Regions from separate parts of the Nocardia sp. NPDC050793 genome, predicted to be linked through region 3. Evidence: riboswitches for the same ligand, from Rfam matches in the RefSeq annotation. Region 3 holds a riboswitch; each other region holds the start of a gene.
What was found. Region 3 has a riboswitch for S-adenosylmethionine ahead of AB0H50_RS06565 (rhodanese-like domain-containing protein). Riboswitches for the same ligand answer to the same signal wherever they lie in the genome.

Region 1: another riboswitch for S-adenosylmethionine. It lies ahead of AB0H50_RS34405 (aminotransferase class V-fold PLP-dependent enzyme); the one in region 3 lies ahead of AB0H50_RS06565 (rhodanese-like domain-containing protein).
Region 2: another riboswitch for S-adenosylmethionine. It lies ahead of AB0H50_RS32090 (bifunctional o-acetylhomoserine/o-acetylserine sulfhydrylase); the one in region 3 lies ahead of AB0H50_RS06565 (rhodanese-like domain-containing protein).

Annotation. Positions count from the first base shown of each region.
Region 1 is NZ_JBFAHG010000018.1:38,485-41,683, forward strand. Features, by position in the region: gene AB0H50_RS34405 (aminotransferase class V-fold PLP-dependent enzyme) at 25-1,347, opposite strand; SAM riboswitch class IV at 1,393-1,506, opposite strand; gene AB0H50_RS34410 (LysE family translocator) at 1,607-2,254, shown strand; gene AB0H50_RS34415 (Pls/PosA family non-ribosomal peptide synthetase) at 2,403-3,199, shown strand, end outside.
Region 2 is NZ_JBFAHG010000013.1:100,478-103,676, forward strand. Features, by position in the region: gene AB0H50_RS32080 (MFS transporter) at 1-187, opposite strand, end outside; gene AB0H50_RS32085 (TetR family transcriptional regulator) at 323-1,078, shown strand; SAM riboswitch class IV at 1,131-1,241, shown strand; gene AB0H50_RS32090 (bifunctional o-acetylhomoserine/o-acetylserine sulfhydrylase) at 1,327-2,655, shown strand; gene AB0H50_RS32095 (homoserine O-acetyltransferase) at 2,703-3,199, shown strand, end outside.
Region 3 is NZ_JBFAHG010000002.1:227,470-230,668, forward strand. Features, by position in the region: gene AB0H50_RS06555 (FAD-dependent oxidoreductase) at 1-95, opposite strand, end outside; gene AB0H50_RS06560 (hypothetical protein) at 582-1,031, shown strand; SAM riboswitch class IV at 1,067-1,181, shown strand; gene AB0H50_RS06565 (rhodanese-like domain-containing protein) at 1,197-1,613, shown strand; gene AB0H50_RS06570 (O-succinylhomoserine sulfhydrylase) at 1,610-2,824, shown strand; gene AB0H50_RS06575 (hypothetical protein) at 2,963-3,199, opposite strand, start outside.

The DNA.
Region 1 (3,199 bases), on a different contig from region 3:
GAACGGGCCGCGACGCCCAGCGCCCTAGGCGATCAGGCAGGGGGCGGCGCCGGTGGCGGGGTCGGCGGTGAAGGCCCGGGTTTCGGGGGTGGGGTTCCAGAGGCCGTCGGTCTGGGCGTAGTTCCAGGAGGGGCCGTGGTGGACGAGGGTGGCCACGGCGGCGACGAGGCGGTCGACGTCGGCGGAGGTGGTGGCGACTCCGATGCTGGCGCGCAGCGCGCCGTCGAGGCCGAGGCGGGCGAGCAGCGGGTGCGCGCAGAAGCGGCCGTCACGGACGCCGATGGCGTGTTCCGCCGAGAGGTAGGCGGCGACGTGACCGGGTGCGAAGCCGGCGACGGTGAAGGCCACGATGCCGACCGAGTCGGGGCTGTCGGACCAGATGCGCAGCGTCTCGACGCCGGGGATGGCGCACAGTCCGTCGCGCAGGCGGTCGGCGAGCAGGCGCTCGTGGGCGATCAACGCATCGGGGTCGATCGCGGCGAGCGCGTCGCAGGCGGCGGCGAGCGCGGCCACGCCGAGCACGTTGGGCGAACCCGCCTCATGGCGTTGCGGCGCGGGCGCCCATTCGGTTTCCTCGGCGCTCACCGAGCGAACCGCGCCGCCGCCGGCAAGATAGGGCTCGGCCCGGTCGAGCCAGTCGCGGCGGCCGACGAGCACGCCCGCGCCGAACGGTGCGTACAGCTTGTGACCCGAGAACGCGAGGTAGTCGATCCCCTTCTCACGCAGGCTGATTCGCCGGTGCGGCGCGAGCTGGGCCGCGTCGACCAGAATGCGCGCGCCGCACTGGTGCGCGATCTCGGCGAGCCGCTCCAGCGGCAGCACCTCGCCGGTGACGTTCGAGGCCCCGGTGACCGCGAGCAGCGCGGCGGGCTTGCTGCACAGCTCGGCCACCAGCAACCGGATGGTCTCGGCGACGGTATCGGCGGCGCGCACCACGCGGCGACGACCGTTGCGCGTCCATGGCAGGAAATTGGCGTGATGCTCGATGTCGAGCACCACCGTGTCGCCGGGGACACACGCGGCGAGCAGGTTCAGCGAGTCGGTGGTGTTGCGGGTGAACACCACCACCTGATCGTCGGCGGCATCGAGGAAACGGGCGACCGAACCGCGCGCGGCCTCGTAGCACTCGGTGGAGATGCGCGAGGCATAGCCCGCACCGCGATGCACGCTGGCGTAGTACGGCAGCAGCCGCTGAATCCGGTCGATGACCTCCGCCAGCGCGGGCGCGCTCGCGGCGTAGTCGAAGTTCGCGTAAGTGCGGGTTCCGCCCTGGACGAGCGGCACGGGCAGATCGTCACCCGATACCCGGGCGAGGGCAGCACAGGTCTGGTCCACGACAGCAATCATCACGCAATCCCATCGGCTCAGGGACTCGCAACCGGAGATTCGGCGAGTCCGCGCTTGCCGCGTCCGAACGGACGGCGGCCAGGTCGTCACCCGGAGCACCCCACCGCGGAGGAGGGTTGCCGACCAGCTAGCCGGGGCTTGACGCTGGCACTCATGACCTGTCCCGAGACTGACAGACCGCCCGCCGCTCTGTCAACCGCCGGATTCCGCGGCCCGAAAGCCGGTTGCGCCGCGAGGTGAACTGCGTTCCACTCGACGGGTGACGTCCTCCCTGCTGATCGGCTTCATCGGCCTGTGCGTCCTGCTGTCACTCACGCCGGGGCCGGATTCGTTTCTGGTACTGCGCTTTTCGATCGTGGACGCCCGCCCCGGCATCGCCGCGGCGGTGGGTTCGGCGCTCGGCGGCCTGGTGTGGGCGGTAATGGTGGCCGCGGGTGTCGCCGCGCTGTTGGAGCAGTCCGCGACGGCGTATCGCGCGCTGAAGGTCGTCGGCGGAATCTACTTGGTGTACTTGGGCATTCGCTCGCTGGTTGAGTTGCGCAAGCGACGGACGCACTCCGATGCCGTGCTCGATTCCGGCACGCGGGCAGGCGACGCGAAAGCCGGTGCGCCCACGGTTCGCTCGGCGTTCACGGCCGGCGTCGTCTCGTGTCTTTTCAATCCCAAGGTCGGTCTGTTCTACCTGGCCGTGCTGCCGCAGTTCATGACCGAAGTCACGTTCCTGAACACCCTCGCGCTCGGTGCGGTCGAATGCACCGTCGCCGCCGTCGAAATGATCCTGCTCGCCTTGCTCGCCTCCCGCGCGGTGGCGTTCTTGCGCAGCCCGAAAGTCCGCGATCGGCTCGAGCAAGCCAGCGCAGGGATCCTCACCGCGCTCGGTCTCGGGACCGCGGCGTCGGCGGCCTGACAACGCGCCGATCGAAGTCACACCGCACGCCGCTGCCACGCCAGGAGATTCACCGATACCGCGGGTACCGTGGTCGGTTGGTCACCGTGGCGTTTGCCAATCGGTAACCCTTCTGTGAAACAACGGTCGGGAAACGCAAGGCAGGGCTATGAGAGGTGGGTCGGACGTGATGCTCCAGCCGCAGGTAGAAACCGCGGTGGGCGAGAGCCCGACGACCGGGCAAGCGCTGTCCGACCCCCTGCTGCGCGGCGCGGCGGCACCCCCGCCACGGACTCTCGTCGACATCCTGACGGCGACCGCGCGGGCCCATCCCGACGCGCACGCACTCGATGACGGCGAGATCCTCATCACGTATCGCGAACTGCTCGCCGCGATCGAGGCCCGCGCCGCCGAGCTGGTCGCGGCGGGCGTGCGGGCGGGCGACCGGGTCGGCGTCCGAATGCCGTCGGGCAGCAGCGATCTCTACGTCACGATTCTGGCCGTGCTGTGGGCGGGCGCGGCGTACGTCCCCGTCGACGCCGACGATCCCGACGAGCGGGCCCGGCTGGTCTTCGGCGAGGCGAAAGTCAGCGCCGTCGCCACCGCCGACGGCATTCACCCCCGCACCGAAACATCCACCACCGCAAGCCGATCCGCGCCGCCCGGCCCCGAAGACGACGCGTGGATCATCTTCACATCCGGCTCCACCGGTACCCCGAAGGGCGTCGCGATCACCCACCGCAGCGCCGCCGCCTTCGTCGACGCCGAAGCGCGACTTTTCCTGCGGGACGCGCCGATCGGTCCCGGCGACCGGGTGCTAGCCGGTCTTTCGGTCGCCTTCGACGCCTCCTGCGAGGAGATGTGGCTGGCCTGGCGGCACGGCGCGTGCCTGGTGCCTGCACCGCGCGCGCTGGTGCGCACCGGCGCCGATCTCGGCCCCTGGCTGGTTCGCCGCGAGATCAGCAT
Region 2 (3,199 bases), on a different contig from region 3:
TGAGGGCCCACTGCTTGTCGCCCTCACTGATGCCCAGGTCGCGCTGCGCGAACGGCAGCGCGATCGTCACGATGGTCGCGTCGAGGACCACCATCAGCTGGGCTAGACCGATCACCCCCAATGCCAGCCAGCGGGCCGAGTCGCGCCGGTCCTCCGGCACGTGCACGGCTGTCGAAGTCTCGCTCACTTTGTCTCCTCATCCTCGGAAGTGGCGTGGAGCAATCCTGTCATCGCGCGACATTTGGCGTCAATAGAAAAATGTCGCAGTCAGACATTTGCCTGGATCTGACAGTTGATGTGGGATCTGCGTTACAGTGGGGAGATGCTCGACTCACCGACGCCGACGAGCCCGACCACGGCCGATCATCGCGCCGTGACCGGGGACAACGCCGCGCCCGCGAACCGAGACTGCGCCGAGACCGCGATGCGCGAACGCCCGATCGGCCTGCGCGAGCGCAAGAAGCAGCAGACCAGGATGCGGATCACGAACATCGCGCTCGAACTCTGCGACGCCCAGGGCTTCGACGCGACGACGGTCGAGCAGATCGCGAACGCGGCCGATGTCTCGCCGCGCACCGTGAACCGCTACTTCGAGACGAAGGAGGACATCGTCCTCGCTCCCGTCCTCGACTTCGGTGAGATGGTTGCCAACAAGTTGCGAGAAGAGCCGTGCGGCGGCAACGAGCTGCGCGCACTGTGCAATGCCTACCTGCGGGTGATCGATGACGCGGCAACCGAGAACTCGCCGGTCTCGTTCCGCAGGTTTCAGCAGATGCAGCGGATCGCGCGCGACTGCCCTTCGGTCAACAGCCGCGCGCTGGAGTTCGCCGACAACAAATCCGACGCCATCACCGCGGTGCTTGCCGAGCGCCTCGACACCACACAAGGGGCGCTGCCCGTCCGGCTGATCGTCTCCACCTGGCAGATGCTGTGCCATTTGGCGATGGACGCGCACGGCGAGCTGATCATGGACGGCGATCCGGCCGACGCGGTGCGCGCGTCGCGGGCGACCCTGCTCGACGCGTACGCGGAGTTCATGCGGGTCTGCGCGGAACCGCCTGCCGAATCACCGGAGTGAGATCGGCAACGAATTTCGGTCATTGACCGCCCGCCAGCTACCATGTCCGTCAGGTCATGAGTGCCAGCGCGAAGCCCCGGCTCGCTGGTCGGCAACCCTCCAGCAGCGGTGGGGTGCTCCGGGTGATGACCGGGCCCTCGAAGGTCGAGGGCAAGCGCGCTGTCAGGAGGTTCCCGGAAATGTGTTGTTGTGGATAGACCGCATTCCCGATTTATTGGTTCCGGCGAACAACTCTTGTGGAGCATGACATGACCGACCCCGTCGCGGCCGAGTTCGATCCTGCCCTGTGGTCCTTCGAGACCAAGCAGATCCATGCGGGCCAAGCGCCCGATCAGAGCACCGGCGCCCGCGCGCTGCCGATCTACCAGACCACTTCCTACGCTTTCCGCGACACCGACCACGCCGCCGCGCTGTTCGGGCTCGCCGAACCGGGCAACATCTACACCCGGATCATGAACCCGACCCAGGACGTGGTCGAGCAGCGCATCGCCGCCCTGGAAGGCGGCGTCGCGGCGCTGCTGCTGTCCTCTGGCCAGGCCGCCGAGACCTACGCGATCCTGAACTTGGCTTCCGCGGGCGACCACATCGTGTCCAGCCCGCACCTCTACGGCGGCACCTACAACCTCTTCCGCTACTCGTTGCCCAAGCTCGGCATCGAGGTCTCGTTCGTCGACGACCCGGACGATCTCGAGCAGTGGCGCGCCGCGATCCAGCCCAACACGAAGGCGTTCTTCGGCGAGACCATCGCCAACCCGAGCAGCGCCGTGTTCGACATCCCCGGCATCGCCGAGGTCGCGCATGCCGCCGGGATCCCGCTCATCGTGGACAACACGGTCGCGACCCCGTACCTGATCCAGCCGCTCTCGCACGGCGCCGACATCGTGGTGCACTCGGCCACCAAGTACCTGGGCGGGCACGGCACGGCCGTCGCGGGCGTCATCGTGGACGGCGGCGCCTTCGACTGGACGGTGCGCGACGACAAGGGCGAGTCCCGCTTTCCCGGTTTCACCACCCCGGACCCCAGCTACAACGGCGCGGTCTTCGCCGATCTCGGCGCACCCGCGTATGCACTGAAGGCCCGCGTGCAATTGCTCCGCGATCTGGGCGCGGCGGTCTCTCCGTTCAACGCCTTCCTCATCGCGCAGGGCATCGAGACGCTCAGCCTGCGTGTCGAGCGCCACGTCGCCAACGCGCAAGCGGTCGCCGAATTCCTGGCGGAGCACCCCGCCGTCGAAGCGGTCTTCTACGCGGGACTGCCCGACTCGCCATGGCACGAGCGGGCGAAGCGGCTGGCGCCGAAAGGGACCGGCGCGATCGTCTCCTTCGAACTGCGCGGCGGCGTCGACGCGGGCAAGAAGTTCGTGGACGCATTGGTCCTGCACAGCCACGTGGCCAACATCGGGGATGTGCGCTCCCTCGTGATTCACCCGGCCTCGACCACACACTCCCAGCTGACGCCCGAGCAGCAACTGGCTTCCGGCGTCACCCCGGGACTGGTTCGTCTCGCCGTGGGCATCGAGGGAATCGACGATATTCTGGCCGATCTGCGCGCCGGATTCACGGCGGCGACGACGTGACCGTGAGCACCGATCAGAGCCCCGCCCGCCCGGTGTCCGGAGTCGACATGCTGCCGCCGCCGGACGGACGGCCGGGCGTGATCGCGATCGGGGACGTGCGGCTGGAAAGCGGCGCGGTGATCCCGGACGTGCACCTCGCGGTGCAGCGGTGGGGCGAACTGTCCCCCGCCCTGGACAATGTGGTGCTCGTCGAGCACGCTCTGACCGGTGACTCGCACGTCGTCGGCACGCCCGACGACGTGCACTCGCAGCCCGGCTGGTGGGAGGGCATGGTCGGGCCCGGCGCGCCGGTGGACACCGACGAATGGTGTGTCATCGCGACCAATGTGCTCGGCGGCTGTAAAGGCAGCACCGGACCGTCCTCGACCGCGCCCGACGGCAAGCCGTGGGGCTCGCGTTTCCCGGAGATCTCCATCCGCGATCAGGTGACCGCCGAGGCCGCGCTGCTGGATCTGCTCGGCATCGAGCGGCTCGCCGCGGTGGTCGGCGGTTCGATGGGCGGCATGCGGGTGCTGGAGTGGATGATCGGCGCGCCCGAGCGGGT
Region 3 (3,199 bases):
ATACGCTCGTACAGGTCGATGCTCACGTCGGCATCGGACTTCATCAACGCGTCGGCGGCGTAGATCCCGGCCGGTCCGGCGCCCACGATCGCAATGCGGAGCGGGCGGGTCGCCGCGGTGTCAGCGTCAGGCCCGGAGGAGGCAGCCTGCGTAACCACGGAGGGCCCGGGAACACCGCTCGTTGATGCTGCACTCTGTTCGGTCATCTCTTACGCGCACCCTTATGGTCGAAACGTTCAATGGCGTCCGTCTTAGCTTAGGCTAAGTTGACGGACCGCTTGTTTGCACCCTGCGCCACGAGCGCTGGTGATGCTGGCTCGTGGCTCCACGGTCCCCAGGTCGCTACGACGGTGCACTGCCATATGGCTACGGCAGCAGATCTCAATCTCGCGATTCTATCGGTGCCGCCCGTGATCACCCGCGCCGGTGCGGCGAACCGGCTGGCTGCCCACCTGCGCGAGCGTCGTACCGGTTCGCCCCCTTCTCCACCATAGCGGCGTCGTTCGGGCCGGTACGGGGTCCGCGCGGCCAATGACGGGGCCGGGCGTCGGATACCCGCGCCGACCAGGGATGATCGATCCATGACCGAGCAGCATTCCCCCGACGAAAGCGAACCGATCGTCGTCGATCAGACCGACAAGCGTTCCATCGCGCCGTTCCTGGGCGCGGCCGTGTTCGCCGTCGTCGTGCTGGTGGCCATCGGGCTCGGCGGAGTGCTCTCGCCCGCTGAGAAAAATGTCACAGAGGCCGAGAAGATCGCGAGCGCGGTCGGCAATTTCGTCGAGGGCGCCAACAACACCGACATGGTGCCGCCACCCGGTACGGGCTGCCCCGATTTCGACCCGGCCAAGTCGCCGTTGGCCGGGCAGGAAGGCGTCGGCAAGACAATCGAACTCATCGCCGTCACCGATCAGACCATGAACGGCGATCGGGCCAAGGCCACGGTGACCACGAAGGTCGACGGCAAGGAGCACACCGCGACCTGGAACCTCACCAGGTCGGACGGCAAATGGCTGGTCTGCAATGTTTGACACGGTGACCTCGGTGCAGGCAATCTCAGTCACTAGGTCATGAGAACCAGCGCCAAGCCCCGGCTGGCTGGTCGGCAACCCTCCTCCGCGGTGGGGTGCTCCGGGTGACGACCTGGCCGCGCACCGAACCTGGTGCGGCAAGTGCGGATTCACAGGAGGTTCCAGATGAGTTATGCCGGTGACATCACCCCGCAGCAGGCGTGGGAGGTGTTGCGCGACAACCCCGCCGCCGTCCTGGTGGACGTGCGCACCGAGGCGGAGTGGCGCTTCGTCGGAGTGCCCGACACCAGTTCGATCGAGCGGCCCACCGTGCTGATCGAATGGGTGGACGGCACCGGCGCGCGCAACCCGGAGTTCACCGAGCAGCTGAGCAAGGCGCTGGAGGGCCGCGACCCGGAGGCGCCCGTCGTCTTCTTGTGTCGCTCCGGCCAGCGTTCGGCGCACGCGGCCACCGTCGCCACCCAGCTCGGCATCGGACCGTCCTACAACGTCATCGAGGGCTTCGAGGGCTCGCTCGACACGTCCGGACATCGCGGCGCGACCGGCTGGCGCGCCACCGGCTTGCCCTGGCGGCAGTCGTGATCACCGGCGGCGCATTCGACAAGCCGCTGCCCGAAGGCGTCGGCCCCGCCACCCTCGGCGTACGCGGCGGCCTGCGCCGCTCCGGCTTCGAGGAGACCTCCGAGGCGCTTTATCTCACCTCCGGTTTCGTCTACGAAAGCGCGGAGGCGGCCGAGGCGGCGTTCACCGGCGAGGTGGAGCACTTCGTCTACTCCCGCTACGGCAACCCGACCGTTGCCATGTTCGAGGAGCGGATCCGTCTGATCGACGGCGCCGAGGCGGCGTTCGCGACCGCCAGCGGCATGTCGGCGGTGTTCACCGCGCTCGGCGCGCTGCTCGGCGCCGGTGATCGGCTGGTGGCCGCGCGCAGCCTGTTCGGCTCCTGCTTCGTGGTGTGCAACGAGATCCTGCCGCGCTGGGGCGTGGAGACCGTGTTCGTCGACGGTGACGACCTCGACCAGTGGGAGCAGGCGCTGTCGGTGCCGACCACCGCGGTGTTCTTCGAGACGCCGGCCAACCCCATGCAGACCCTGGTCGACGTGCGCCGGGTCACCGAGCTCGCGCACGCCGCGGGCGCGAAAGTGGTGCTGGACAACGTCTTCGCCACTCCGCTGCTGCAGAAGGGCTTCGAACTCGGCGCGGACGTCATCGTGTACTCGGGCACCAAGCACATCGACGGCCAGGGCCGCGTCCTCGGCGGCGCGATCCTCGGCTCGCAGGAGTACATCGACGGACCGGTGAAGACACTCATGCGCCACACCGGCCCCGCGCTCAGCCCGTTCAACGCGTGGACCCTGCTCAAGGGTCTGGAGACGATGCCGCTGCGGGTGCGCCACAGCACCGAGTCGGCGCTGCGGATCGCGCGCTTCCTGGAGTCCAACAAATCGGTCAGCTGGGTGAAATACCCCTTCCTGGAATCGCATCCGCAGTACGACCTGGCGCGCGGCCAGATGTCGGGCGGCGGCACAGTGGTCACCTTCGAGCTGAACGCGCCCGCCGACGAGGGCAAGAAGCGCGCCTTCGAGGTGCTGAACCGGTTGCGCGTCATCGACATCTCCAACAACCTCGGCGACGCCAAGACCCTCATCACCCACCCGGCCACCACCACCCATCGCGCCATGGGCCCGGAGGGCCGCGCCACCATCGGCCTCTCCGACGGCGTGGTCCGCATCTCCGTCGGCCTCGAGGACGTCGAAGACCTCCTCGCCGACCTCGACCACGCCCTGAGCTAGGGGCCTCGCGCACGCCGCCCAGCGCCGACAAACGCTGGGCGGCTCTTGCTTTCGTGCCGACAACTTGCTGCCACACACCCTGCGTACGCCTCACATAGCCAGCGCCTATGTGAGGCGTGTGCAAGGTGTGTGGCGACATCAGATTCGCTCGCTTGGCACCCAGGTGCCGAGAAGGTGGGCGGGGTTGCCGATCGTCGCGGCGCGCCTGAGGCGGCCCAGCCAGGGAGCAGGGGTGTCCAGGTCGCTCCATGTCCAGCGGACGACGAGCCAGCCGAAAGCACGCAACTCGTCTTCGCGGGCCTTCTCGGCGACGACGACTTCTTCCGCCGTGCGCGAGCCGCGCAGGGCCGCGCCGTATTTCATCAAGCCATCGAA